2 regions of the Vreelandella subglaciescola genome follow, and region 2 is predicted to be linked to the other one. Evidence: predicted binding sites of a transcription regulator. Region 2 holds the regulator's gene; the other holds the start of a gene.

Region 1 (14,519 bases), 1.2 Mb from region 2:
CGCCGACCGCCCCGACGATAAAAGCCAGTGGGCCAATCCCGACACGCTGATCTTTGCCTATACCCCGGTAGAAGATCCCGCCATTTATTCCGATATCTGGGCGCCGTTTATCGAGCACCTGGAAGACGTTACCGGCCGCGATGTGCGCTTTTTCGCCGTGCAATCCAACGCCGCCCAGGTAGAAGCCATGCGCAGCGGCCGCTTGCATATTGCCGGTTTTTCTACCGGACCGACGCCCTTTGCCGTGAACCTGGCCGGCGCGGTGCCGTTTGCCCTGATGGGCTCGGACGACGGGCGCTTTGGCTATACGCTGCAGCTGTTTACCCATGTGGACTCCGATATCCACGAGATCAAGGATCTGAAAGGCAAGCGCGTGGCCCACACCTCACCCACTTCCAACTCGGGTAATCAGGCTCCCCGCGCCCTCTTTCCCGAACTGGGCATTGTGCCCGGGGAAGACTACGAAGTGGTGTATTCCGGCAGCCACGACCAGTCAATGCTGGGCGTTGTGGCGCAGGATTACGACGCCGCGCCGGTCGCTTCTGAAGTGGTCGAGCGCATGGCGGCACGCGGGCTTTACGACGAAGACGACGTCCGGCTGATTTTCGAGTCCGACCGTTTCCCTACCACCTCGTATAACTATGCTCACGATCTGGATCCCGAGCTCGTCAAGAAAATCAAAGAGGCGTTTTTCAGCTTCGATTTTGCCGGCACCGAGCTGGGTGAGGAATTCGACGGCGTCGAGAAATTCGTGCCCATCACCTACAAGGACAACTGGCGCGTAATCCGTCAGATCCAGTCGGCCAACGGCGTCAGCTACACCCCCGACAATCTGTAATTGTCGGCTGCGGTGACACGCCTTTTCGCGGCGCTGCCGGCAAGGCAGCGCCTACGGCTTCATGATCCTTTGGGTGGATGCTTGCCTTCATGCTGGAAATTAAACACCTGACCAAGCGCTATGGCCGCAACGAAGCCGTCCTACAGGGGCTCGACCTGCACGTTGAGGGCAACAGCGTGGTCGCGATTGTCGGCGCTTCGGGCGCCGGTAAAAGCACGTTATTGCGCTGCATCAATCGACTGGTCGAACCCAGCTCCGGCTCGATCAAACTCAACGGCCACGAGCTGGTCAACTTGAAAGGCGGCGATTTACGTCGCGCGCGACGCAAAATCGGCATGGTGTTTCAGGGCTTTAACCTGCTGGACCGCCTTACCGTGATGGAAAACGTACTGGCCGGGCGGCTGGGCTACTTAAGCCTCTATCAGGCGGTCATGCGGCGCTACCCACCGGCGGATATCGAACGCGCCTTTACGCTCATGGAACGCGTGGGAATCGCCCACTATGCCAACAAGCGCGCGGATGAGCTTTCCGGCGGGGAGCGCCAGCGGGTGGGCGTGGTGCGCGCGCTCATGCAGGAGCCTGACGTGCTGTTGGCCGACGAGCCCACCGCCTCGCTCGATCCGCGCACGTCCGAGCAAATCATGGTGCTGTTGCAAAGTCTGGCCAGCGAGCTGTCGCTGCCGGTGTTGATCAATATTCATAACGTCACCCAGGCCAAGGCGTATACCGAGCGCATTGTCGGGCTGCGTCACGGCAAAATGATCTTTGACGGCGTGCCGGCCGACTTTAATCAGGACGCGTTGGACGCCATTTACGGCGGTATCGAATCACCCGATGAATCCAGCGGCGACGGCGACGCGGAACAAGGGGCGCTGCCATGACCCCACAGCGCCACTGGAAAAAGCCGCCGTTTATTCAAAATCCCTGGCTACGCTACGGCCTGTGGGCAGGCGCCACGCTGTATCTGCTCGTGGCGCTATGGTCACTGCCGTTCGACTGGGCGCGCATTACCGAAGGCCTGCCCCGGGCAGCGCGGATTTTCAGCGGCGGCTTCCCGCCCAGCTTCGAGCGTCTGGACCTGCTGACCAAAGGCTTCAAGGAAAGCTTTCAAATCGCCATTCTGGCGACGCTGCTGGGCGTCGCGCTGTCTATCCCCTGCGCGGTCATGGCCGCGCGCAATATCTCGCCGCTGCCGGTTTACCTGTTCGGCCGCGCGGTGATTATCGTCTCGCGCAGCTTTCATCCGGTGATTGTCGCCATTCTGTTCGTCGCCGCCGTCGGCTTTGGCCCGCTGGCCGGCATTATCACCCTGACGCTGTATTCCATCGGCTTTGTCGGCAAATTGCTGGCCGAGGAGATCGAAGAGATCGACTGGGGTCAGGTCGAGGCGGTGCGCGCCGCCGGGGGCGGCTTTATGGCCATGCTCTGCTACGCGGTGTTTCCGCAAATACTGCCGCGTCAGGTGGGGCTTTCCATGTATCAGCTGGACAGCAACCTGCGCGCTTCGGCGGTGGTCGGCATTGTCGGCGCCGGCGGCATCGGCAGCACGCTGATGAATGCGTTTGGCCGCTACGACTACGCCTTTGCGTTCGCCATTCTGCTCATCATCATCGCGGTGATTCTGGTTAGCGAAGGAATCAGCGGCTGGGTAAGGAAAAAAATATGGTAGATCACGCACACAAGCTGGCCAATCGTGTCTGGCAGCGCCATAGCCGCAAGCAGCGTTTATCGCGCTACGGCGTGTTTTTCATCACGCTGCTGGTGGTGGTCTGGGCCGTCCGCGATATCGACATTTTCTGGCCCTGGGTATGGGACGCGCCGACGCAGATTGCCAACCTCGGCGGACGCATGTGGCCGCCCAGCGCCGCCGGGCTTGGCGCCATTATCCGCGCGCTGATCGAGACGGTGCATATCGCCACGCTGGCGACGTTTCTGACCATTTTCATCGCCCTGCCCGTAGCCTATATCGCGGCGCAAAATACCACGCCGAACCGCGCCTGCCTGTGGCTGGGGCGCTTTATTCTCGTTTCCAGCCGCTCGGTCAACACCATTATCTGGGCACTGCTGTTCGTGGCCATCTTCGGCCCCGGCGTGCTGGCCGGCATTCTCGCCATCGCGTTCCGCTCGATCGGCTTTATCGGCAAGCTGATGGGCGAGGCCATCGAGGAGATCGACCGCCGTCCGGTCGAAGCCATGCAGGCCACCGGCGCCTCCAAGGCCAAGGTGATTGCCTACGCCATTGTGCCCCAGGTCATGCCGGCCTTTTTTGCCATCGTGATTCTGCGCTGGGATATCAATATCCGCGAGTCGACCGTGCTGGGGCTGGTCGGCGCCGGCGGCATCGGCGTGATTCTGCAAAGCGCGATTGATACCTTCGCCTGGCCCACCGTGGCTACCATCCTGATGGCGATTATCGTGCTGGTACTAATCGGTGAAGCCATCACCAGCCTGCTACGCCGCCGGGTCATGTAGCGTGCCCTGCACAGCACGTCAGTTGACCTTCATCACCCCGCTTGCCATGGTGAAGCTATCGTTTCAACCCCGGTCGCTTCAACCCCGGCCGCCCCACCCCCAACCATCTCGACCAAGGAGGATGCGCAACGATGACAACCTATATCGTAGTAGCCGACGCCGCGCGTGCGCGCATTTTTACCCGCGATGCGCTGACGCTCATCGAACAGGAGAATCTGGTTCACGCAGAGGGGCGCCTGCACGAGGGCGACCTGGTGACCGACAGCCCCGTCGCCGAGGCGACGTCAAGCGCTGCCCGCACCTCGGATGAAGGCACAGCCTCCCAGCATGAAAAAGAGATGTTTGCCAAGCAGGTCGTCAAGCGCCTGTACACGGCACGCACCGAGAACAGCCTGGAAAAACTGATCCTCGTCGCCCCGCCCAAGTTTCTGGGACTGCTGCGCGACAAGCTCGATGCGCCCACGCAAAAGCTGCTGATCCACACCCTGCCCAAGGACCTCAGCAAGGCAACGCTTGAAGACATTCAAAACGCCGTCAGCGACATGCGCTGATAACGTTATGCCGGATCGCTCAAGATAATGCGGCGGCTGCCGATAAGGTTCAGGTTGACCCAAGCACCGCGTGGCACCCGCGCGGCGCTGCTTACCTCCATCTTATCCGGAGCAGTCCCCCATGTTCGTGTCACTTCGAGCCCGCCTGCTTGCCGCCGCCTTAACCGCGGTGGTGCTCGCCCTGATCGCCAACGGTATTGCCAGTTACGTGACGGTGCAAAACCACAACGACGAGCAGATTTCCGAAAACCTTGATGCCGTCGTCAGCGGTAACGCCCAGGCGCTTGATACCTGGTTCAACGCCCGCTTCAGCATGCTCACCGCGATGGACGAAGCGGTAAAAAGCGATGCTCCCCGCGCCGCGCTGCGCCAGCTCAACGCCTCGGGCGATTTCATGGCGACCTACCTCGCCAATCCGGCCACCGGCGAAACCCTCTTCTATAACGATTGGACACCGCCGAGTGACTTCGACCCTCGCGAACGCGACTGGTACAAGCGCGCCGTCAGCGAAAAAGATACCATCGTCACCAAACCCTACGTCGATGCGCAGACCGGTGATCTGGTAGTGACCTTTGCCCGCCCCTACTATCAGGGCAGCCGGCTGGTGGGTGTCATCGGCGCGGATATTACCGTGACCGCCGTAATCGATATCGTCGACGATATTTCCCCGACGCCCTCAAGCTTTGCCTTCCTGACCGCCGCCGATGGCACCCTGATTGCCCACCACGACCCCGAGCTGACGCTAAAGCCCGCCTCGCGGCTCAACGAACAGCTGAACGCTGCCATGCTGACGACGCTAGCCAATGCCAAGCAGCCCACGGCGCTGTCTCTGCAGGGCAGCGAAAAGCGCCTGCTGGGACGTCACGTGGGCGGCCAGAGCGGTTGGGAACTGGTGGTCGCGCTGGATGAACACGAAGCCACCGCGGGGCTGCGCGCCATTGCCAGCACCACTACCATCACGCTGATCATCGTAGCGATCATTACCGCCGTGGCGCTGAGCCTGCTGCTCAAGCTGCTGCTGCGCCGCCTGCATTCGGCGCGTAACGCCATGCACAACGTGGCCTCGGGCGAAGGCGATTTAACCCAGCGCCTGCCCGAAGAAGGCAACGACGAAATCACCCAGATTGCCGCGGCGTTCAACCGCTTTGTCTCGCGTATGGAAGACGTGCTGCTTGAAGTCCGCAGCGGCAGCGAAGCCGTGCACACCGCCGCCTCGGAAATCGCCAAGGGTGGCCATGACCTGTCACGGCGCACCGAAAGCACGGCTTCCAGCCTGCAGCAGACCTCCGCCTCGATGGAAGAAATCACTTCTACCGTAGAGCACACCGCCGCCTCATCCCGCGAAGCCAACCAGCTCTCCAAGGCCGCCACCGAAGTGGCTGAACGCGGCGGTCAATCGGCCGCAAAGGTCGCCGATACCATGCAGGAAATTGCCGCGTCATCGAACAAGATCGGCGATATCGTCAGGCTGATGGACAGCATTGCCTTTCAGACCAACCTGCTGGCGCTGAACGCCTCGGTCGAGGCCGCTCGCGCCGGCGAACAGGGTCGCGGCTTTGCCGTAGTTGCCGACGAGGTGCGCAAGCTCGCCCAGCGCAGCACCGATGCCGCGCACGAGATCAAGGCCCTCAACGAAGAGTCCCAAGGCAAGGTAAAAAACGGCACCACGCTGGTGCACAGCGCGGCGCAGACCATGGAAGAGATCGTCGCCCAGATTACCCGGGTGACCGACGTGCTAGGCGAAATCACCTCCGCCACCGGCGAGCAAAGCGACGGCATCGGCCAGGTTAACGTCGCCGTGGCCGACCTTGACCGCATGACCCAGGAAAATGCCGCCATGGTGGAAGAATCCAGCACCGCCGCCGAGCAGCTGCAGGAACAGGCTGACCACCTCACCGGCGTTATTGGCCGCTTCAAGCTGTCGGGCAGCAAGCTGGCTCAGGGGGCGCTACCCGGTAGCGCAGGGCAGACGCCGGCACTGAACGCGCCGCGCTAATCTGTCGCTTCTGCCCCGTAGCCGCGCCGTCAATGATAAAGTAGGCAAGATAACGCAGGCCGCCAGAGCCAGACCTCTGGCCGGCCTGCGGCCTGATTGATCATCGTCGCGCAATTGCCAAAAGGAGCCCCAATGAGCAAGTACGCCACTGCCGAAGTGCTTAGCGTTCACCACTGGAACGACACGCTGTTCAGCTTTCGCACCACCCGGGAGCAGAGCCTGCGTTTCAAGTCCGGCCAGTTTGTCATGATCGGGCTGGAAGTGGACGGCAAGCCGCTGGTACGTGCCTATTCCATCGCCAGCCCCCACTACGAAGAGCACCTTGAGTTTTTCAGCATCAAGGTGCAGGACGGCCCGCTTACCTCGCGCCTGCAGCACCTTGAAGTGGGCGACGAGATTCTGGTCAGCCGCAAGCCCACCGGCACGTTGGTCACCGATGACCTGCTGCCCGGACGCAACCTGTATCTGCTCTCCACGGGCACCGGCATGGCGCCGTTCATGAGCCTGATCCAGGACCCCGACGTCTACGACCTGTACGACAAGGTGATACTGGTGCACGGCGTGCGCCATGTCTCCGAGCTGGCCTACGCCGACTTCATCAGCAAGGAGCTGCCGGCACACGAATACCTGGGCGAAGAAATCAGCGAAAAGCTAGTTTACTACCCCACCGTGACCCGCGATGAATTCCACACTCAAGGGCGGCTGACCGACCATATCCGCAGCGGCAAGCTCGCCGCAGACACCGGCCTGCCGGCCATCGACCCGAGCAAGGACCGCGCCATGATCTGTGGCAGCCCCGCCATGCTCGACGACACCAGCGCCCTGCTCGATGAACTCGGCTTCAAGATTTCGCCGCGCATGGGCGTACCCGGCGACTACGTGATCGAACGCGCTTTTGTCGAAAAATAGTCATCGGCCAAAAGTAGCCAAGCCATAAAAAAACCCCGGCGGTCATACTGACCTCGGGGTTTTTTGACGGCTCCGTAACGCCGTTACACGGCATCCTTGCCGGTTTCGCCGGTGCGGATGCGGATCACCTGCTCAAGCGGCATGACAAAAATCTTGCCATCGCCAATCTTGCCGGTGTTGGCCACCTCGGTAATCGCCTCGATCACCTGCTCGACCAGTTCATCGTCCACGGCCACTTCCAGCTTCACCTTGGGCAAAAAGTCCACCACGTACTCGGCACCGCGGTACAGCTCGGTGTGGCCTTTCTGGCGCCCGAAGCCTTTCACTTCGGTGACGGTGATACCTTGCACGCCGATATCGGAGAGCGATTCGCGCACGTCATCAAGCTTGAACGGTTTGATAATCGCAGAGATCAGTTTCATGGCGGTATCCTTTAACGCTGTTGATAAGATGGCACTTGTCGGGGTAACGCAGCAGGCAAGGCGGTTACCATTGATGATGCCCAAGGATACACCGCCACCCGCCGATAATAAAAAACCGGTCGTCGTGACCTAGCGATGCTCAAGACGAAATTCCGGATAGGCCTCCAGCCCGCACTCCGCCACATCAACGCCTTCATATTCATGCGCCGCGCTGACGCGGATGCCCATCACGCTCTTGAGCAACCACCACACGGCCAGACTGGCACAGAATACCCAGGCGAAAATCGCAACGCCGCCCACAAACTGCATGCCAAACGTTGTTTCCGGGTTGGACAGCGGCACGGCCAGCACTCCCCAGATTCCGGCGACGCCGTGCACGGACATGGCACCGACCGGATCATCCAGCCGGCAGCGGTCCAGCATCACGATCGCCACCACCGTCATCAGCCCGCCCACCATGCCAATCGCTGCCGCACCGGCGGCCGACGGCGACAGCGGATCTGCGGTAATCGCCACCAGGCCGGCCAGCGCACCGTTCAGGGTCATGGTCAGGTCCGCCTTGCGAAACCACAGCCGTGCCAGTATCAGCGCGCCAAGCACGCCGCCCGCCGCCGAGGCGTTGGTATTTACCAGCACCTGCGCCACATTATTGGCCGAGCCGATATCCGAGATTTTCAGCTCCGAACCACCGTTGAAGCCGAACCAGCCCATCCATAGAATCAGCGTCCCCAGCGTGGCGAGCGGCATGTTGGCACCGGGAATGGCGAACACTTCCCCGCGCTTGCCGTATTTCCCCCGCCGCGGCCCCAGCACCAATACGCCGGCAAACGCCGCCGCTGCACCGGCCAGATGGACGATGCCGGACCCCGCATAATCATGATACCCCAGCGCCGCAAGCCAGCCGCCGCCCCAGGTCCAGTAACCCGAAAGCGGATAGATAAAGGCCGTCATAACCACGGCAAAGGCCAGAAACGCCCACAGCTTCATGCGCTCGGCCACCGCACCCGACACAATCGACATCGCGGTTGCCACAAACACAACCTGAAAGAAGAAGTCGGCACGGTTGGCATAGTACGGCGCATCGCCCCCTGCCAATACGGCGTCCGTGGTGTTTTCAGCGCCCAGCAGAAAACCGATATTCGGCAGGATGCCGCCGGCGTCACCGCCGTACATGAGCTGGTAACCCACCGTCAGGTAAAGCGTGCTGGCAATGGCGAACAGCGCCACGTTCTTGGTCAGGATTTCCGCAGTGTTCTTGGCTCGCACCAGCCCGGCCTCCAGCATGGCGAATCCCGCTGCCATCCACATGACCAGCACACCGCATAGCAGAAAATACAGCGTATCCAGGGCATAACGCAGTTCTATCAATTCGCTCATCGGCATTTCTCCGCAGCACAATCGGGCAGTTAACGCAGGCAGGCAGCGCCTGTCCTGTACTCCCTTTGCTATGCGTAATACGTGCCATATTTGTTTTTGTACTTATCCTTCAAATGGTTACATTAATAAATTGCCCGTCTATCGCCCTGGGGAAACGCGCCGGCACGGCATCGCCGCCGATCAACACGCCTTTATGCACCATGATGGTTCATGGCGGTGGCGCTTTTCTGCATGCGTATTGGTAATGGGTTGCGTATCCTGATTACGTATACTGTGCCTTTTGGCGAACCAAGGAGAACGCAATGGCTGCTCAAGACCGTATTAGCCAGCTCGCCCAGCAGATCGGCGACCGCCTGCAAAACGCCTCGCAGGCGCCGGAAGATATTCACAAAGGCGTGCAGCAGGTGGTACGCGGCGCCTTTGATCGCCTGGAACTGGTCTCGCGGGAAGACTTCGACATCCTCATGGACGTGCTGCAGCGCACCCGCGCCCGGGTTGAAGCGCTGGAAAGTCAGGTCGCCGCGCTGGAAGCCGCCGTTGATCCCAAGGCTGATGGCGCACCGGCGAAAGCAGACACAACCTTTCCCAGGGCAGACGACGCCCCGGCAACGGACAACAGCGACCGGTAAGCGGCGCCACTCCGCTTAAACGCGAATCACTTTCATTGACAACCTGTGCCGCTATGCTAGCCTTTCGCCACGCTTTTCATGCCGCGAGAGGCTCCCATGTCGGCTCTGCAATGGCTTCACCAGGACGCGCACACGTTAACACCGGCGTCGCTCTGCCGGCTTGGCCAGCGCCTGGGCGCACTACCGTGCACCTGCTGGACAAGGAAGCTGTTCTTACTCATGCCGTATATTCGCTTCCCGCTGGCTGCACGTTTGGCCCTGAGCGCCGCGCTCAGCCTGACGCCCTTCTTCGCTCTGCAGGCCAGTGCCGCCGAAACGCCGCCAGCCACCCCACGCTTTGCGACGCTGGACTGGACCATCGCAGAAACGCTACTCGCGCTTGATGCACCGCTGCGCGGCGTGGCGCAGGCCGACGCCTACGGTGACTGGGTCAAAACGCCCGTCATTCCCCCGTCAACGGCAGACCTCGGGCTGCGCGCCCAGCCCAATCTGGAGCGGCTGGCCGCGCTCGCGCCTGAGCGCATTTTCATCTCGCCCCTGTTCGCAAACCTTGAGCCGCGCCTGTCGCGATTGTCCCCGGTGACCACGCTGCCGCTTTATCAACCCGGCACCGACACCTGGCAGGCCATGCAAACGCTGACCCACCGGCTGGGCGAACACACCCATCGCCGCGACGAGGCCCAAGCGCTCATCAACGATACTCAGGCGCTGATGGCGGCGCTGCGCACCACCCTGCCCGCAACACGCCCTCTGCTGATGGTGCAATTCATCGATGCCCGCCACGTACGCGTGTTCGGCAAAAACGGGCTGTATCAGGCCGTGCTGAAGCAGCTGGGCATCGCCAACGCCTGGCAGCAACCCACCAACGCCTGGGGATTTTCCACCGTAGGCATCGAGGCACTCGCCGAACACGCCGACGCCCGGCTGGTCGTGGTCAAACCGCTGCCCAGTGGCGTCAAGCCTGCCCTTGCGCAAAGCGGGCTGTGGCACCATCTGCCAAGCGTGAAGCGGGACGACGTTATCATGCTGCCCCCGGCATGGAGCTTTGGCGCCCTACCCTCCGCCCAGCGCTTTGCCCGGCTGCTGAGCGATGCGTTGACAACACCAACGGCTATTCAGCGCCGACTATCCAGCGGCAGGTAAATCGGCTAGCTTAGGAAGCTGTTGAGCACAAACACGTCACCAGCGAGGGAACGCCATGACGCTTGCGATAGTTGCCACCCGGGCAGGGCTGGGCCTTGAAGCGCCGCCGGTTCAGGTAGAAGTGCATCTGGCTAACGGCCTGCCGGGGCTAACGCTTGTCGGCCTGCCCGAAGCCGCGGTGAAGGAAAGCCGCGAGCGGGTGCGTAGCGCGCTGGTCAACGCCGGCTTTGATTTTCCCAATACCCGACGGATTACCCTCAACCTCGCCCCGGCGGACTTGCCCAAGGAAGGCGGGCGCTTTGATTTGCCCATTGCGCTGGGCATTCTCGCCGCCTCCGGCCAGCTGCCGGTGGAGGCGCTCGAAGGAATGGAGTGCGCCGGCGAGCTGGCGCTTGACGGCAAACTGCGCGCCGTTCCCGGCGTGTTGCCACTGGCGCTTGCCACCAAAGCCGCCGGCCGTCAGCTGATCATCCCCCGCGCCTGCGCCGATGAAGCCGCTTTGGCCGGGCGCGGCCTGACCGTGCTACCGGCGGACTCGCTGTGGGAAGTGGTCGCCCACCTGCTCGACCAGCAGCGTATTACCCCGCACCAGCTTCCCGCACCGCCCGCCGCGACCGAACCCATGGCCGATCTGGCCGACGTGCGCGGCCAGCAGCAGGCGCGCCGAGCGCTGGAGGTCGCCGCGGCTGGCGGCCATAATTTAATTTTCGCTGGTCCTCCTGGAACAGGCAAAACCATGCTGGCCAGCCGCCTGCCGGGCATTTTGCCGCCGCTTTCCGATGACGATGCGCTGGCCGTGGCCGCGGTGCGCTCGGTATGTGGTCTGCCGCTGGAAAAACACTGGGGGCAGCGCCCGTTTCGCCAACCCCACCACAGCGCCAGCGCCGCCGCGCTGGTAGGCGGCGGTTCAAAACCCAAACCCGGCGAAATCTCGCTGGCGCACCACGGCGTATTGTTTCTCGATGAACTGCCGGAATTCTCCCGCCACGTGCTGGAAGTGCTAAGACAGCCGCTGGAAACCGGGGAAATTCATCTGGCACGCGCCAGCCACGAGCGCCGCTATCCGGCCAATTTCCAGCTCGTCGCGGCGATGAATCCCTGCCCCTGCGGGCACCTGGGCGACCCGCGCATCCGCTGCCAGTGCACCGCCAGCCAGATCCAGCGCTATCAGGCAAGGCTCTCCGGCCCGCTGCTGGACCGCATCGATTTACAGGTGGAAGTGCCGGCGCTGCCACCGGAGCAGCTTACCGCGCAAACCCAGGGCGAATCCTCCGCCGCGGTGCGCGCCCGCGTGCTTGCCGCCCGTGAACGCCAGTCCCAGCGCGGCGCGCTCAACAGCCAGCTCAGTGGCAAAGCGCTTGAAGCCGCCTGCGCGCTGGAGGCCGACGAACGCGCCTGGCTGGCCGACGTGCTGGAAAAACTCAAGCTCTCGGCCCGCGCCTACCACCGGGTGCTGCGGGTCGCGCTCACCCTGGCCGATCTGGAAGGCGCACCCAAACCCACCCAGCCGCATTTCATCGAAGCCATCGGCTACCGCCAGCTCGACCGTCTGCTGAAGGGCCAGTAACGCTGCGTTGAATATCCGTTCGCGTATACCTTGACCGGTTTTGGCTGCGCGGCTAGTCTTGGATCGTGACTTGACCGAAAGGTCAGGAAATGGCGAAACCCTCGCCACAATCCGACGACACATCCAGCCACAACAACAACAAGGTATGGGTATGAACGAGACAACCGCTCGCTCCACCGATATGGACGGCGCAGATAAAACGCGTCGCCTGCCGTTTCTGGACCGCTTTTTCAACGTGACCCAGCGCGGCTCAACGCTAAAAACCGAAATACTCGCCGGCCTTGCCACGTTTCTGGCCGGCATGTACATCATCGTGGTGAATCCGGCCGTGCTCAGCGATGCCGGCATCCCCTTCACCGCCGCGCTGTCGGCCACCGTGCTGATCAGTTTCATGGGCAGCCTGGCCATGGCTTTTTATGCCCGCAACCCCATCCTGGTCGCGCCGGGCATGGGCATGAACGCGCTGTTCACCTACACCCTGGTGCTGGGCGCCGGGCTCAGCTGGGAGGTGGCGCTGGGCTGCGTGTTCTGGTCCGGGGTGATGTTTGCCATTCTGGCCATGTTCAACGTGCGCAAGGCCATCATCGAGGCCATTCCGCTGTCGCTGCGCTATGCGATCACCTGCGGTATCGGGCTGTTCATTACTTTCATCGGGCTGCAAAACGCCGGGTTCATTACCGGAAGCGACGCCACGCTGGTGTCGCTGGGCAATATGGACGCGCATCTGGCGACCTTCTTTCTGGGGCTGATTGCCACCGCGGTGCTGGTGATCATGCGCTTTAACGGCGCGCTGGTGATGGGCATTGCGCTGACCACGCTGGCCGCCATCCCCATGGGGCGTTTGTGGGGCGGCGATGAGGTGATGGTGGCCTGGACAGGGCTTGCCGCCTGGCCGGATTTCAGCGCGGTGATGAAGGTGGATATCATGGGCGCGCTGAAAGTCGCCTACCTGCCGTTCATCTTCGTGATGCTGTTCACCAACTTCTTTGATGCCATGTCGTGCTTTATGGCGCTGTCGGAATCTGCACCGGAGCTCAAGGACGAAGACGGCAATCCGCGCAACCTGCGGCGCTCCATGACCGTCGATGCGTTTTCCTCGATGATTGCCGCACCGCTGGGTACCAGCGCCGCGCAGACGTTCATCGAGTCCGGCGCGGGCGTGGCCCAGGGCGGGCGCACCGGGCTGGTGGCGCTGGTGATTGCGCTGCTGTTCCTGCCGTTCCTGTTTCTCTCACCGCTGCTCACGCTGGTGCCGTCCATTGCTACCGCGCCGGCGCTGGTAATGGTGGGGCTGTTCATGATGGCGCCGATCAGCAAGATCGACTGGGAACACTTTGATCAGGCCTTTCCCGCCTTTCTGGCGATCATCCTGATGCCGCTGACCTACTCGATCACGCTGGGTATTGCCTTCGGTTTTATCAGCTTTGTGCTGATCAAGGTGTGCACCGGGCGCTTTGTCGAGATCAAACCGGCCATGTGGATCACCGCCGCGCTGTCGGTCGTCATGCTCATGACCACCTGATCAGAGGCAGTCCGACCCTCAGCGATCCGCCGCCTGTATAGCCTCGGGCGGCGTGTCCACGGCAGCCGGACGTTGAATGCCGCAGCCCTTGATCACCACTTGAATCAAAAACCGGGTGATATCTTCCAGATCTTCGTCATCGAGTGCCTTACGGCCGGTAATACCCAGCACCTGGGTTTCAAAGTCGGCGTAGTGCTGGGTGGACGACCAGATCAGAAAAATCAGCCACACCGGGTCGACCGGATCCATCAGCCCGCGCTCGGCCCACTGGCGAAACACCGCCGCGCGGTTTTCCACCCAGCCGCGCAGCTCGCCCTGGAGGTATTCCTGCAGGAACGGCGCGCCGCCCAGAATCTCGCTGGCGAACAGCCGCGAGCCGGCGGGGTGGCTGCGGGACAGGCGGATCTTGGCGCGGATAAAGGCGGAAATCACCTCGACCGGATCATCATCAGGAGAAATGCTGTCCAGAATCGCATTCCAGCGCGCCATCATGCGTTCCAGCAGGCGCACGTAGAGCTTGCGCTTGCTGCCCATGTAATAAAGCACGTTGGACTTGGGCAGGCCGGCCTGCCGGGCAATTTCCTGCAGGCTGGCACCGCGGTAGCCGTGGCGCGAAAAAACGTCTTCGGCCGCCTGTAAAATCGCCTGTTCGTTGCGCCGGCGAATGGTGCCGGCTTCGTGTTCGCTGGTGGAATCAGCCTTGGCCATGGCGCTCGCTCTATCGTAGACATGCTTTAGCAAAGCTAAAGCTTGCCTGAAAAGCCGGTGCCAAGGCAATTCAGCCGCGCAGCGCCTCACCGGCAAAGTGCCGGCAACGCGCTAGAATTAATCCAAAGCATCACAGCAAAAAACTTGATAAAGCTGACCACATGGTCAAGAATTGAAATGTCCTCTACACTCGGCCAACAGCATAATCCGCCACGACAATGACAACCGGAGCCGACCATGATTGATTTCTACCTCAACGGTAAGCGCCAGCGCCTGACCAGCGTCAGCGCCGATACCAGCATTCTGGAGCTGGTGCGCGAGCAGCTCGGCCAGACCGGCACCAAGGAAGGCTGCGCCTCTGGCGACTGCGGCGCCTGCACCGTGG
Region 2 (14,519 bases):
CTGCGGCTGGATTTCTCGGATGTGACCGGCAAGGGCACCGCGTTCAATCGCGTGTCTGGCGAAGCCGACGTGGCCGGCGGCCTGCTGCGCCTGCGCGGCCCGTTGACCATCGATGCGCCGGCGACGACCATGCGGCTGACCGGCAGCGTTGATTTGCTTGAGCGTGAACTTGATCAGCGTCTGGGCGTCACACTGCCCATCAGCCAGAGTTTACCCCTTGCCGCGCTTGCCGCCGGTGCGCCGGTGGTAGGCGGCGCGCTGTTTGTGGCGCATACGCTGTTTGGCGATGCCCTTGAGCGCGCCACAACGATTCATTACCGGTTGGAAGGCCCCTGGGCTTCGCCGGACATTACACTGGAAGGTTCTCAATGACGCAGCTTGACCAGGCAGCTTCGATGTTACTTACCCCCGGCGGGCTTGATCTGGATAGCCTGGATACCGGGCTTTCCCACGCCATGGGGGCAGGGATCGACTATGCCGACTTGTATTTTCAACGTACCTGGCAAGAGGGCTGGGTGCTGGAAGACGGCGAAGTCAAAGAGGCCAGCTATAACATTGACGGCGGCGTTGGCGTCCGTTCGCTGGCCGGCGAAAAAACCGGCTTTGCCTACTCCAATCAGATTACCGCTGAGGCGCTGGTCGATACCGGCAAGACCGCCTCGGGCATCGTGCGCAGCGGCACACGTCTAAGCGGTCAGGCGGTCAGGCCCGTCAGCGCGGCGCTGTGCTATCCGGGCATTGACCCGCTGGCCGGCCTGAGTGCGGATGACAAGGTGGCCATGCTCAAACTGGCCGACCGCGTGGCGCGTGCGGCCGACACCCGCATCAGCCAGGTCAGCGCCTCGCTGTCGGGCACTTACGAAGTGGTGCTGGTACGCGCCAGCGACGGCACGCTGGCGGCAGATATTCGCCCGCTGGTGCGCTTTAACGTCAGCGTGATTGCCGTGCATAACGGCCGTCGCGAGCGCGGCAGCGGCGGCGGCGGCGGGCGCTACTCCATGGCCCAGCTGCGCGATGCGGGCGTTGCCGAGCGCTACGCCAAAGAAGCCGTGCGCCAGGCGCTGGTTAACCTGGAGGCGGTAGACGCGCCGGCCGGGCAGATGCCCGTGGTGCTGGGCGCAGGCTGGCCGGGCATCCTCTTGCACGAGGCCGTGGGCCACGGGCTGGAAGGCGATTTCAACCGCAAGGGAAGCTCGGCGTTTGCCGGAAAAATGGGGCAGCGCGTGGCGTCCAAAGGCGTCACCGTGGTCGACGATGCCACCCTTGCCGACTGCCGCGGCTCGCTCAGCGTGGATGACGAGGGCACGCCGGGGCAGCGCACGCCGCTGATTGAAGACGGCATTCTGACCGGCTATATGCAGGACAAGCTCAACGCGCGGCTGATGGGCATGGCGCCTACCGGCAACGCGCGGCGTGAGTCCTATGCGCATATGCCGATGCCGCGCATGACCAATACGCTGATGATGGCCGGTCAGGACGAGCCGTCGGATATCATCAAAAGCGTCAAGCGCGGCCTCTACGCGGTCAGCTTTGGCGGCGGCCAGGTGGATATCACCTCGGGCAAATTCGTCTTTTCGGCCAGTGAAGCCTACCTCATCGAAGACGGCGTGATTACCGCACCGGTCAAGGGCGCGACGCTGATCGGCAACGGCCCGGAGGCCATGGGACAGGTGTCGATGATTGGCCACGACATGGAGCTGGATACCGGCATTGGCGTGTGCGGCAAGGAAGGCCAGGGCGTGCCGGTGGGCGTGGGCCAGCCCACCCTGAAGCTCGATGAGCTGACCGTGGGCGGGACTCAGTCATAAGTTCGGTGTCGTAAGCCCGGAGTATAAGCCCCCGGCCGTGTGCTTAAATGTTCTGGCTTTCGCGCAAGTATTTGAACAGCTTGCGCGCGCTGACCGGTGGTTTTTGCTGGTCGCGCTCGCGTCGCGCATTGCGTACCAGCTGGCGCAACGTCTGGCGGTCGGCGTCGGGGTGATCCTGCATGTAGTGGTCGACCGCGGTGTCGCCTTCGTCAATCAGGCGATCGCGCCATTTTTCCAGCCGGTGAAAGGCGTGGTCGCGCTGAAAGCGTTCTTTATCAATCGCATCAAACTCGGCGTGCAGGGCGGTTAAATCTTCCTTGCGCATGAGTTTGCCGACGTACTGCATGTGCCGGCGTCGGGCCTCGCGCGAGCTAATGCGCGCGGTTTCGTCAATGGCGTGCTCCAGATCATCGGAGAGCGCAAAGCGGGCCCGTTCGCCGGGCTTCATGGCGATCAGGGTTTCGCCCAGCTCTTGTAGCGCGTGCATTTCGCGCTTGAGCTGGGACTTGCTGGGACGTTCGTCTTCCAGGGGCGTCTCGGCCGCCGGCACCGGATTTTTTTTGGGCATGATGAAACTCGTCAAAACGTTCGTAAAAGTCGGCACAACACAGGCCGCCAAGTGGCCGCATTATATCAGGCTGCGTGAACAAACAGGGCGTGTCATTTTGGACAAGCAAGCCGGCAGGCAGATTAATCAGCGTTCCGGTGCTTACGCACTCGTTTCTTAAACACTCGATTCTTAAACACCCGGTTATCAAAATTCGATTATCAGGAATGACAGGAGGCCATCATGGCACAGGCATTTGATGCGCAGGCGCAGCAGGCAGTGTTGGCATCCCGCGCGCAGCAGGCGCTGGCACTGGCAAAGCGCCTGGGCGCCGATGCGGCGGAAGTGGGCGCAAGCGTTGATCAGGGCGTTGAGATAAGCGTGCGACTTGGCGAAGTGGAAACCGTGGAGTTGTCCCGGGATCAGGGTATCGCCATCACGGTATACGTGGGCCAGCGCAAGGGCAGTGCCTCGTCAACCGACGCCGGCGACGATTCCATTCAGGCCACGGTAGAAAAAGCGCTGGCTATTGCCCGCTATACCGGCGAAGACCCGGCGTCGGGGCTTGCCGATGCCGAGCTGATGGCAAGCGAGATTCCCGACCTTGAGGTGCATTATCCCTGGGCACTGTCGACCGAGCAGGCGGTAGAGCTGGCGCTTGAGTGCGAGCGTGCCGGCCGCGAGGTCGAGGGCATTACCCAGTCCGATGGGGCGTCGCTGTCCACCGGTGAGGGCGTGCGCGTTTACGCCAACAGCCACGGGTTTTTGGGTACCCAGAAGGGCAGTCACCATGGGCTATCGTGCATGCTGATTGCCGAAGACGACAACGGCATGCAGCGCGACTTTGCTTACACTGCCGAGCGCGACCCTAAGGCACTGCGCGCGCCGGCGGACGTAGGGCGTGAAGCGGCACAGCGTACCTTGCGCCGGCTGGGTGCCAGGCGTCCGGCGACCGGCAGCTTTCCCGTGTTGTTTGATCCCTCACTTGCCAGCGGGCTGGTGGGTCATCTGATGGGTGCGCTGGCCGGTGGTGCGCTTTATCGTCAGGCCTCGTTTCTCTGCGACCGGCTGAATACGCCGCTGTTTCCCGAGTGGTTCAGCCTTGAAGAGCGCCCGATGGAACCCGGTGCCACGGCGAGTTCGCCGTTTGACGCTGACGGCGTACAAACGCGCAACAACCGCTTTATTGCCGAGGGCAAGATCGCGAGCTATATGCTTTCGGCCTACAGCGCCCGCCGGCTTTCTCTGCCCACCACCGGCAACGCCGGCGGGGCACGCAACCTGCGCATTAGCGCGCCGCTGCAAACGCCCGAGGCGCTGTTGAAAAAAATGGATTGCGGCGTGTGGGTCACCGAGCTGATGGGGCAGGGGGTTAACGGCGTCACCGGTGATTATTCGCGTGGTGCCACGGGCTTCTGGGTAGAAAACGGCAAGGTGCAGTACCCGATTGAGGAATTCACCATTGCCGGCAATCTGGAGCAGATGTTTGCCAATCTGGCCGGTATCGGTGATGACGTGGATACCCGGGGCAGCATTCATACCGGCAGCTGGCTGATCAACGCGATGACCGTGGCCGGTAATTAAATATACGCTACCCGCCAGCTATAGAAGCCAATTAATGGTCTTCGTCGAAGCGCGCGGTAAACAGCGCTTCGACGGCGTCGAGCGCTTGCTCGGCGTCTTCGCCCTCGGCGTGCACGGTGAGTTCGGTGCCGCAGGGGGCGGCCAGTATCAGCAGCGCCATGATGTTGCCGGCGTCGGCTTGCTGGGTGCCCTTGTAAACGTGAACCTTCGATTCAAACGGCTGGCAGCAGGCGACAAGCCGAGTCGCGGCGCGGGCGTGCAGGCCGCGACGGTTGGTCAGTGTCAGGGTTTTACGCGGCACGCGGGTTCCTTTTGATGAAGCGATTGTTGTTGTACGCCAACCGTTAAGTGCTGGCGGGTGTCGAGCGTGTGTACTGTACCGAAAGCTCGCGGTGGCGCACGTGGACTTCGTCTATGGCATCAAGGATCAGCCGCCCGATCTGCTCGGCCAGATACACCGAGCGATGCTGACCGCCGGTGCAGCCGATGGCCACGGTAATATAGCTGCGCTGGCTATTCTGATAGGCCGGTAGCCAGCGGCTTAGCCAGTCGTGAATATCGCGGCACATGGCATCAACGATGGGGTAGCCGCGTAAAAACGTCTCGATCTCGGCGTCGCGCCCGTTCAGGCCGCGCAGTGCCGGGTCCCAGTACGGGTTGGGCAGGCAGCGCGCATCGAACACCAGGTCGGCGTCCAGTGGCACGCCGCGCTTGTAGCCAAAGGATTCAACGGTCAGGGTGAGCTGGTCGCGGCGGCGGTGCGCGACCTGATCGGTAATGCGCCCGCGCAGGTCGTGAACCGACAACCTGGAGGTATCGATGGTTAAATCGGCGAGGTTGCGCACATCGCTGAGCGTGTCTTCTTCCTTGGCGATGGCCTCCTCAAGCGTCATGTCGCTGTCCCGGGTGAGCGGGTGGCGGCGGCGCGTGGCGGAGTAGCGTTCCAGCAGAATGCGGGCATCGGTGGTCAGGTAGACCACATGAAAGCTGATATTGCGTGCCTTGAGCTCGGCGAGAAGGTCAGGCAGACGCTCGAGGGCGCTCGGCAGGTTGCGCGCATCAATGCTGACGGCAAGGTGGGTGCGTCCGGTCTGATGGCGCAATTCATCCACCAGCGAGCCCAGAAGCATCGCCGGCAGGTTATCGATGGCGTAGTAGCCGAGGTCTTCCAGCGCCTGCAGGGCAATGGATTTGCCCGAGCCGGAACGACCGCTAATAATGACCAGTTGCATAGCGTCTCTCGTGGGTTCGAGCGGATAAGGGGGCGCTATCTGTCGGGTTGCTTGCGAATGCTGGCGATGATCAGGTCAAGCAGTTCACGCTGGCTTTGCGCGCGGCGCAGCTGCATGCGCGTGTCAGCATCGTTCATGATCAGTGCGACCTGGCCTAACAGCGCCAGGTGGGTGTCGTCGGCCTTTTCAGGCACGAGCAGGACGAACACCAGATCCACTGGATCGCCGTCAATGGCGTCGAAATCGACGGCCTCGGCGAGCTTGAGAAAGCCGGCGATAGGGGCATTGCAGTGTGGGCTTCGCGCATGAGGAATAGCCACGCCGTTGCCGATACCCGTGCTGCCGAGTTTTTCACGGCCAATCAGGCGGCTGAAGACTTCCTGGCTGTCCAGGCTGGGGATATTCTGCGCAATAAAGGTGCTGAAAAATTCCAGCACCCTTTTTTTACTGCCCCCGGGTACGTCATACAGCACGCGTTCCGGGGGGAGGATGGCTTCCAACGTCATTATGCTTAACGCACGCCGGCGCCCTGAGCGCGGGCCTGTGCTTTTTCCTTGTGTTTGACCAGCTGGCGGTCGAGCTTGTCGGCCAGCGCGTCGATGGCGGCGTACATGTCGGTGTGGGTAGCTTCAGCATGTAGCTCGGCGCCGGCAACGTGCATGGTACAGGCGGCGAGCTGGCGCTCTTTTTCCACAGATAAGGTGACTTGCACGGTGGTGATGTTGTCGTAATGGCGCTCAACCCGGGCGAGCTTTTCGTTCACATAGTCACGCAAGGCGTCAGTCAGTTCTACGTGATGACCGGTGATGTTAACTTGCATGGACATACTCCTTATCCGTCGGAATGTGGTTTGATTGTAACCCTTTTTGGACGTAAACAAAGCCCCTGGTGCGAGTTTCGTTGGCTAGCGTCGGCGGCGGCGTTCGCTGGTGGGCGGAATGCCCAGCGCTTCACGGTATTTGGCCACCGTGCGACGAGCCACATGGATGCCGGCATCGTCCAGAAGCGCCGCCAGACGGCTGTCGGAAAGCGGCTTGTCAGCCGGCTCCTGCGCCACGAGTTGTTTGATCCGCGCGCGAATGGCGGTGCTTGAGTGCGCGCTGTCGTCTTTGCCGCCCAGCTGGCTGGAGAAAAAATACTTGAGCTCGAACACGCCGCGCGGGGTGTGCAGGTATTTTTGCGTGGTTACCCGGGAGATCGTGGATTCGTGCATATCGACGGCGGCGGCAATATCGGCAAGGATCAGTGGCTGCATGGCCTGCTCGCCGTGGTCGAGAAAATCCAGCTGGCGGGCGACGATCTCGCGGCCGACGCGTAACAGGGTGTCGTTGCGACTGGAGAGGCTTTTGATCAGCCAGCGCGCTTCCTGAAGATGCTCCTTGAGAAAGCGGTTGTCCTGGCTGTTGTCGGCGCGTTTGATCAGGCTGGCGTAGTCGGGCTGGATGCGCAGCCGGGGCACGGCATCCGGGTTCAGCTCAAGCTGCCAGCCGTGTTCGCTGCGCCGTGCGAGCAAGTCGGGGATCACATAGCCGCTGGCGACGCTTTCAAAGGCGCTGCCGGGGCGCGGGTCAAGGCTCCGGATCAGCTCGGTTACCGCCTCAAGTCCGGCGTCATCCAGCCCCAGCCGGCGTTTCAGCAGGCGTGATTCGTCACGTCCGAGGGCGGGCAGAAACTGGCGTACCAGCCGGCGTGCGGGCATCAGCAGCGGGGTGGTCTCGGGTAGCGTTTCCAGCTGCAGCGTGAGGCACTCGCCCAGATCCCGGGCGAAGGCGCCGGTGGGTTCGAACTGCTGCAGGCGCGCCAGCACGCTTTCAATGTGCGTCAGGTTGGCCTCAAGAAGCCCCTGGCGGTGCAGGCCGTCTTCGACGTCTGCAAGCGACTGGGTCAGGTAGCCGTTGGCATCAACGGCGTCGATCAGCGCTTCGGCAATCAAGTGCTCATCGGCGGTGAGATCCAGCATGGCCAGCTGCCAGAGTAAATGGCCGTGCAGGCTCTGCCCGGCGGCCTGACGGTCAAAATCCGGCCCCTCGGCGCCGGTGGCACGCGGCGTGTCCTGATAGGTATCCGACCAGTCGCTGTCAACGGAAAGTTCGTTGGGAATGCTGTCGGCCCAGCCGTCTTCGGGCGTGTCAGTCGCGGCCTGTTCGCTGAACTCGTCTTCCTGATCGAGCAGCGGGTTGCCGTCCAGCGCCTGCTGGATTTCCTGACGCAGGTCGAGCGTCGACAGCTGCAACAGCGAGATCGCCTGCTTGAGCTGCGGCGTCATGGTTAGCTGAGTGCCAACGCGTAGCTGAAGAGACGCTTTCATGGCCATCGAAGAATCACTCATCGGGGTAAAGGTCTTACCCTAAGCCGCGCTTCCCAAGGCTGCAAGCTAACGGCCGGTCGCCAGAAAGCGGAAATCGGTGATTAAAGCCGAAACTCGGCGCCGAGGTACACATCGCGGACCTGCTGGTTGTCGAGAATACTGCGCGGCGAGCCGTTGGCAATGATGTGCCCGTCGCCAACAATGTAGGCGGTATCGCAGATATCCAGGGTTTCGCGCACGTTGTGATCGGTAATCAGCACGCCGATGTGGCGGGCCTTGAGGGCGCGGATCACGGTCTTGATTTCGCCCACCGAGATGGGGTCAACGCCGGCAAACGGCTCGTCGAGAAGAATAAAGGCGGGCTCGATGGCCAGCGACCGGGCGATTTCCACTCGTCGGCGTTCGCCACCGGAAAGACTCATGCCCAGATTGTCGCGGATATGGGTGATATGAAAGTCGCCCAGTAGCGCCTCAAGGCGCTCGCTCCGGGCGTGGCGGTCCAGATCCCGGCGGGTTTCCAGAATGGCCATGATGTTGTCGGCCACCGAGAGCTTGCGGAAGATTGACGCTTCCTGAGGCAGGTAACCGATTCCCGCCTTGGCGCGCTCGTGCATGGGCGCGCTGGAAAGGTCGTGATCATCAATGCTGACGTGTCCGGCATCGGCCTTGACCAGCCCCACGATCATGTAAAACGAGGTGGTCTTGCCCGCGCCGTTGGGGCCGAGAAGCCCGACGATGCTGCCCTGGGTGATATCCAGGTTGATATCCTTGACCACGCGGCGGCGCTTGTAACTTTTGGCCAGATGGCGAGCGTGGAGGGTTTTGACCGGTGCTTCCGGCTGATTTTCGGCGGTAATATCGTCAAAAGACACCGTGTGGCCCCTTTCCTTGTCTATGATCTGGCCTGCCCGCTATCGATAACGCCCTGTCGTGGTCGGGATCAATAGCGGCACTGGCGGTATGTGGCAATGATGGTATGTCGATGATCGCCGGCGTCTGCGTTTACTGCTCCGGTTGCAGCGTCATGCGGATACGCTGGTTGTCGCTGCCTTCCACGTCAGAGCGTGCCTGTATCACTTCCCGATCAATGAAATATTCCAGCCGGCCGCCTTCGAAGTGATCGCCGCCCTGGTCCAGTTCGGCCTGATCAATCAGTTCAACGCGGCGCTCGGCCACGTGGTAGATGATCTGACGTGCTTCGCCTTCGATCTGTTCCTTCTGTCCGTCGGGGCGATCGCGTAGGTAGGCGCGCTCGCCAAAGGCGGTGGCGCGGGAAAGCTCGCCAGCGTCGTTGCGCTGTATGTTCACTCGGGCGCCGCGCAGGCGCATTTCGCCCTGGCGTATCTTGACGTTGCCGCGGTACACCACCGTGCCGGCGCGCTGATCAAGGTCAAAGCGGTCGGCTTCGACCTGAACGGGATCGGGTGACGTGGTCTGGGCGGTGGCGATCCCGCTGCCGAGTGCGCTGATGCCAAGTGCGGCAGCGGTGATAAAAGAAAGCGTGCGTGTGTTCATGGGGTTTCCTCGGCTGATGCCGTTGCGGGCGGATGGTAACCGCGGACACGACCCGTCAGACGTACCTTGCTGGTATTCAGCCAGGCATCCAGACGCTGGGCGCGAATGCGCTGAGGAGGCTGCTGCAACAAGGCCGGGCTGTCGCTCCAGGCGTGGGCGTCCTGGCTGTCGTAATACAGTATTTGGGTATCGAGCTGCCAGCCTTCATCGGGGGCTATCAGTCGCGCATCGCCGTCCAGCATCAGCCGCTGTTTCTGGCCGTTGAGCGTACCTGTGTTGGCGGTGGCATGCCATTGACGCTGCTCGCTGTCGATCAGCGTGGCGCGCGGCGTATCAAACAGGGTTATGGCCTGCTGGGGCGTATGTAAAATGCGCGGCGATGTCAGCCGTTGCGTCAGGTTGCCGGCCGCATCGTAAAGCGTAAGCTCGGCGTTTTCGATAACGTGGCCGGGCTCGTCAGCACGTGCCGACGGGTTAGGCGGCGCGTTGCGCGTATCGCGCAGGTCAAGCCAGGCCAGCAGTACGCCGAGGGTAATAATCACCAGCAGCAGCCACACGCGTTTGCGTATCCGATAAAGCCAAGACAGTGTGGCACTCATGATGAAAGCGGCTCGTGCCGGTAGGTTTGCATAATGCTCTCCCAGTGGCCCTGCGCGCTGAGTAGCGCATCGCAGATTTCGCGCACTGCGCCATGGCCGCCGGCGCGCTGAGTAACCCAGTCGGCGTGCTGCTGCATGTAAGTCGGGGCGTTGGGTACGCAGATGCCAACGCCAACGCGTTGAATGGCGGCAAGGTCGGGCAGGTCATCACCGCAGTAAGCCGCCTGCTCAAGGGGGATATCAAGCGTTTGGCAGAGGCGCGCAAGCACGCTGAGCTTATCCTCGCAGCCTTGGTAAACGTGGGCAATACCTAGCGCTTTAGCGCGCCGGGTGACCATGGGTGAATCCCGGCCGGTGATCAGCGCGACGTGAATTCCCATGCGTTTCAAAAGTTTGAGGCCGTGGCCGTCCTGGGTGTGAAACGCCTTGATTTCAATGCCGTCGGCCTGGAAATACAGCCGTCCGTCGCTGAGTACGCCGTCAACGTCAAGGGCGAGAAGGCGCGTGTGGGAAAGCGTAGCGCTGGGCGCGATGGATTGAGGCATACAGACTCCGAAAAACATTAAACCGAAAGCGTTGCTGCAGATGCTAGATGACCCCGCTAGCGAGAAGGTCGTGCATATGCAGCGCGCCGACGGGGCGCCCTTGGGGGTCAACCACCGCAAGTGCGGTAATTTTGCTGTCTTCCATTATACGCACTGCCTCGGCGGCAAGCACGTCGGGCGTTATGCGTCTGCCCGGGCGGGTCATGACCTCATCGACTGTGAGGCGCAGCACGTTCTGGTGCTGATCCAGCGTACGGCGCAAGTCGCCGTCGGTATACACCCCGGCAAGTTGGCCATCGGGAGCAACCACGCAAGTAAAGCCGAGCCCTTGGCGGGTCATTTCCAGCAGCGCATCGCGCAGCGGGCTACCCAGTGCCACCTGGGGCAGGCGTTCGCCGCTGTGCATGATGTCCTGAACGCGCAGTAGAAGGCGCTTACCGAGGCTGCCGCCGGGATGCGACAGCGCAAACTGCTCGGCGGTAAACCCGCGTGCTTCCAAAAGCGCTACCGCCAGTGCGTCGCCCAGCGCGAGCGCGGCGGTGGTGGAGCTGGTCGGGGCCAGGTCCAGCGGGCAGGCCTCGCGTTCAACGCCGCTGTCCAAGTGGGCATCGGCGTGGCGGGCAAGGGTTGAGTCGGGGCGGCCGGTCATGCTGACTAGCGGGATACCGAGGCGCTTCAAAAGCGGCAGCAGCGCGGTCACTTCACCGGTTTCACCCGAATTGGACAGTGCCAGCACGACGTCGGCGCGGGTGATCATGCCTAAATCACCGTGGCTGGCTTCGCCCGGGTGTACGAAAAAAGCCGGTGTGCCGGTGCTGGCAAGAGTCGCGGCGAGCTTGCCACCGATATGGCCGGATTTGCCCATGCCGGTCACGACCACGCGGCCCTGGCAGGCGAGTATTAGCTCGCAGGCCCGATCAAAGTGCGCATCAAGCTTGGCCTTGAGGCCGTTGATGGCGGCTTGTTCAGTGTTCAGGGTGCGCAGCGCACTGTTACGCAGGAAGGCGGTGTCGGCGGGTGAGTAAGGCATGGCGTCGCTCTTGAGGGTGGATCGCTGGGTGGTGAACGTGACGACTGATTCAGCCGCTGATGATGATCGCGGCAACGAGGGAAAGCGGACGTATCGGTGTTGCCGTTATCGTAACATCGCGCGCCGGCTTGCCCGAGGGTTTTATTTTATGCTGCCGACCCGTAGATTCCGGTGAGTATAACGCGTTAGAGTACGCTGTTCGATAACCTGTTTTTGCCGCGCTTCGTGTAGTATAGGCCGGATGACAAGACGGATATTCTTGAATTACACGGGTGTGCCATGACGGAATCGGCCTTTATTGAAGTGGAAAACCTGCACTTTTCCCGCGGCGGGCGCGCCATCTTTCGCGGCGTCAACTTGTCCATTCCTCGGGGTAAGATAACCGCCATCATGGGCCCCAGCGGCACGGGAAAAACCACGCTGCTCAAGCTGATCGGCGGCCAGCTGACGCCGGACAAGGGGCGCGTGCTGATCGACGGTCAGGACGTTCACCGCTTGTCGCGCAAGGCGCTATTCGGGCTGCGCCGGCGCATGGGCATGCTGTTTCAGAGTGGCGCGCTGTTTTCGGATCTGGACGTGTTCGAAAACGTGGCGTTTCCGCTGCGCGTACACACTGACCTGCCCGACGCCATGATCCGCGACATCGTGCTGCTCAAGCTGCAAGCCGTGGGGCTGCGCGGCGCCCACGCGTTGACGCCGGCAGAGCTTTCCGGCGGTATGGCGCGTCGCGTGGCGCTGGCCCGCGCGGTGGTGCTGGACCCCGAACTGATCCTCTACGATGAACCCTTTGTGGGGCAGGATCCCATCGCCATGGGGGTGCTGGTGCAGCTCATCAAACGCCTGAGCGAGGCGCTGTCGTTGACCTCGGTGGTGGTCTCCCACGATATCAAGGAAACCATGAGCATCGCCGACTATCTTTATCTGATCGCTGACGGTGAAATCGTGGCCCACGGCACGCCGGCGTCGCTGGATACCCATGAGGATGCGCGGGTCAGCCAGTTCATGCACGGCGAGCCCGACGGCCCAGTGCCGTTTCATTATCCGGCGCCGCCGTATTACCGCGATATACTCGGCGCCGATACGACGACTACGACCACAACCACGACGAGGACGGGCTGATATGGCGGCAGGGTTTTGGCGAACGTTTTTACGAACGTTTTCGAGACTGGTGGAGTCCATCGCCCGCCTGGGGCGTCGCGGCGGTAGCGTGGTCGAAGCGCTGGGGCGGGCGAGCATCTTCATCGCCCAATCGATGGCCGGCGTGCCCACGGGCGAGGGGTTCAGGCTGTGGCTCAGGCAAATGCATTTTGTCGGCGTTTTGTCGCTGGCCATTGTGCTGGTGTCGGGGCTGTTTATCGGCATGGTGCTGTCGCTTCAGGGCTATACCATCCTGATTGATTTTGGCGCCGAGCAGGCGCTGGGCCAGATGGTCTCACTGTCGCTGCTGCGCGAATTGGGGCCGGTGGTAGCAGCGCTGCTGTTTGCCGGGCGCGCGGGCTCGGCGCTGACCGCCGAGATCGGGCTGATGAAGGCTACCGAGCAGCTGACCAGCATGGAAATGATCGGCGTTGATCCGCTGCGCCGCGTGGTCGCGCCGCGCCTGTGGGCCGGTTTTGTCTCGCTGCCGCTACTGACCATCGGCTTCAGCGTCGTGGGTATCTGGGGCGGCTATCTGGTCGGCGTGCAGTGGCTGGGCGTTTCCGAGGGCTCCTACTGGAGCAACATGCAGTCCAGCGTGGCGTTTTTTGCCGACGTGGGTAACGGCATGATCAAAAGCCTGGTGTTTGCGCTGGTCGTCACCTGGATTGCGGTCTTTCAGGGCTACGATTTGATTCCCACGTCAGAAGGTATTTCCCGCGCTACAACGCGAACCGTGGTGTATTCCTCGCTTGCGGTGCTGGGATTGGATTTTGTGCTAACCGCCGTCATGTTCGGCGGCCTTTAAACGCGGGAGCAGGTGCATGCAACGCAGTAAAACCGTAGAGTTCGGGGTGGGGCTTTTTGTCCTCGCCGGCATTCTGGGGCTGGTTTTTCTTGGCCTTCGCGTCAGCGGCCTGACGCTGAATGCGCCTTCAGAAACGTTTCATCTGGAGGCCAATTTTTCTGATATCGGTAGTCTGAAGCCGCGCGCCCGCGTCACCATGGCCGGTGTGACCGTGGGTCGGGTCGAGTCCATCGATCTGGATACGCAGTGGTTTGAAGCCCGGGTAAAGATGCGTCTGGAAAGCAACCTTGAAGACCAGCTTTCCCGCGATACTACCGCTGCAATTTTAACGTCTGGCCTGCTCGGTGAGCAGTACGTGGGCCTGAGCGTTGGCGGCGATCCGGAGATGCTGGAAGATGGTGATACCATTCGTGATACCCAGTCGGCGCTGGTGCTTGAAGAGCTGATACAGCAGTTCGTATCGAGCATGGTCAAAGACTAAGAGGGTGCTGTACCGGCCCTGACGCACTACAACGAGGAGACGCCATGAACATCAAACACTGGCTGAGCAGCGGCATTCTCGCCGCTTCCGTGGCGCTGAGCGCGCCGCTATACGCCCAGCAACAAACGCCCGAGGCGCTGATCCGGGACAATATTACCGGATTCATGGCGGACCTTGACGCCCGCGAGGACTACTACGCCAACAACGTTAACGAGCTTAAGAAGCTGGTCGACGAGAGCCTCGACGAGGTCGCCGATTTTCGCTATATCGGCGCCAGCGTGATGGGAAAATATTTCAGCAATGCGACCCCCGAGCAGCGCAGCCGCTTTGCCGACGTGTTTCGCCAGACGCTGATCGATACCTACACGCGAGGGCTGGTCACCTTTGACTACGACGAGCTGCGCGTGATCGACGATCAGCGCCCCCAGCGCTACGACGACCAGACCAGCGTGGAAATGGAAATCGTCGCCAACAACGGCGATGTCTACCCGGTCAGCTACAGCCTGCGACTGTCTGACGGCGATTGGCGAGTGGTCAATGTGATCGTCAACGGCATCAACCTGGGGCTGACGTTTCGCAACCAGTTTGATCAGTCAATGCGTGACAACAACCGCGATTACGATGCGGTTATCCGCAACTGGTCGCCCGACGTCGGCGTTGACGAGCTGGAAGAGGGCGGCAGCGAGTGACAACGCTGTTCTCCCGCCAGGGCGTGTCGCTAGCCGCGCAGGACAACGCGCTTGAGGCCAGCGGCAATCTCAGTGAGAATGCGGCCGCCGCGCTTGCCGATGCCGGTGAGCGCTGGCTTGAACACTCGGGTCAGCCGGCGCTCACGCTGGATTTTCGCGGCGTGGACCGGGCCAGCAGTGCGGCCATCAGCGTGCTGTTGCAATGGCTGCGTGCGTGCCGGCGGCGCCAGCTGACG

Evidence for each region. The regulator sigma-54, encoded in region 2, starts transcription at its own class of promoters, with help from an activator protein. The targets are predictions, from matches to a motif close to TGGCACNNNNNTTGCTNT.
Region 1: the regulator sigma-54 is predicted to act here: its motif matches at 8,635-8,652, upstream of B5495_RS08715 (ammonium transporter).

The regions. Positions count from the first base shown of each region.
Region 1 covers NZ_LT670847.1:1,851,898-1,866,416, forward strand. Annotated here, with positions in the region: gene phnD (phosphate/phosphite/phosphonate ABC transporter substrate-binding protein) at 1-838, shown strand, start outside; gene phnC (phosphonate ABC transporter ATP-binding protein) at 928-1,719, shown strand; gene phnE (phosphonate ABC transporter, permease protein PhnE) at 1,716-2,507, shown strand; gene phnE (phosphonate ABC transporter, permease protein PhnE) at 2,501-3,310, shown strand; gene B5495_RS08695 (host attachment protein) at 3,442-3,861, shown strand; gene B5495_RS08700 (methyl-accepting chemotaxis protein) at 3,983-5,857, shown strand; gene B5495_RS08705 (ferredoxin--NADP reductase) at 5,990-6,766, shown strand; gene glnK (P-II family nitrogen regulator) at 6,850-7,188, opposite strand; gene B5495_RS08715 (ammonium transporter) at 7,318-8,565, opposite strand; gene B5495_RS08720 (accessory factor UbiK family protein) at 8,868-9,194, shown strand; gene B5495_RS08725 (iron-siderophore ABC transporter substrate-binding protein) at 9,291-10,337, shown strand; gene B5495_RS08730 (YifB family Mg chelatase-like AAA ATPase) at 10,393-11,904, shown strand; gene B5495_RS08735 (NCS2 family permease) at 12,056-13,426, shown strand; gene B5495_RS08740 (TetR/AcrR family transcriptional regulator) at 13,445-14,134, opposite strand; gene xdhA (xanthine dehydrogenase small subunit) at 14,372-14,519, shown strand, end outside.
Region 2 covers NZ_LT670847.1:675,384-689,902, reverse strand. Annotated here, with positions in the region: gene B5495_RS03185 (YhdP family phospholipid transporter) at 1-372, shown strand, start outside; gene tldD (metalloprotease TldD) at 369-1,808, shown strand; gene yjgA (ribosome biogenesis factor YjgA) at 1,852-2,376, opposite strand; gene B5495_RS14545 (hypothetical protein) at 2,375-2,536, shown strand; gene pmbA (metalloprotease PmbA) at 2,599-3,939, shown strand; gene B5495_RS03165 (HPr family phosphocarrier protein) at 3,971-4,240, opposite strand; gene rapZ (RNase adapter RapZ) at 4,284-5,171, opposite strand; gene B5495_RS03155 (PTS sugar transporter subunit IIA) at 5,207-5,677, opposite strand; gene hpf (ribosome hibernation-promoting factor, HPF/YfiA family) at 5,683-5,991, opposite strand; gene B5495_RS03145 (RNA polymerase factor sigma-54) at 6,076-7,485, opposite strand; gene lptB (LPS export ABC transporter ATP-binding protein) at 7,581-8,351, opposite strand; gene lptA (lipopolysaccharide transport periplasmic protein LptA) at 8,482-8,994, opposite strand; gene lptC (LPS export ABC transporter periplasmic protein LptC) at 8,991-9,593, opposite strand; gene B5495_RS03125 (KdsC family phosphatase) at 9,590-10,138, opposite strand; gene B5495_RS03120 (KpsF/GutQ family sugar-phosphate isomerase) at 10,182-11,168, opposite strand; gene B5495_RS03115 (ABC transporter ATP-binding protein) at 11,448-12,287, shown strand; gene mlaE (lipid asymmetry maintenance ABC transporter permease subunit MlaE) at 12,289-13,113, shown strand; gene mlaD (outer membrane lipid asymmetry maintenance protein MlaD) at 13,130-13,594, shown strand; gene B5495_RS03100 (MlaC/ttg2D family ABC transporter substrate-binding protein) at 13,639-14,283, shown strand; gene B5495_RS03095 (STAS domain-containing protein) at 14,280-14,519, shown strand, end outside.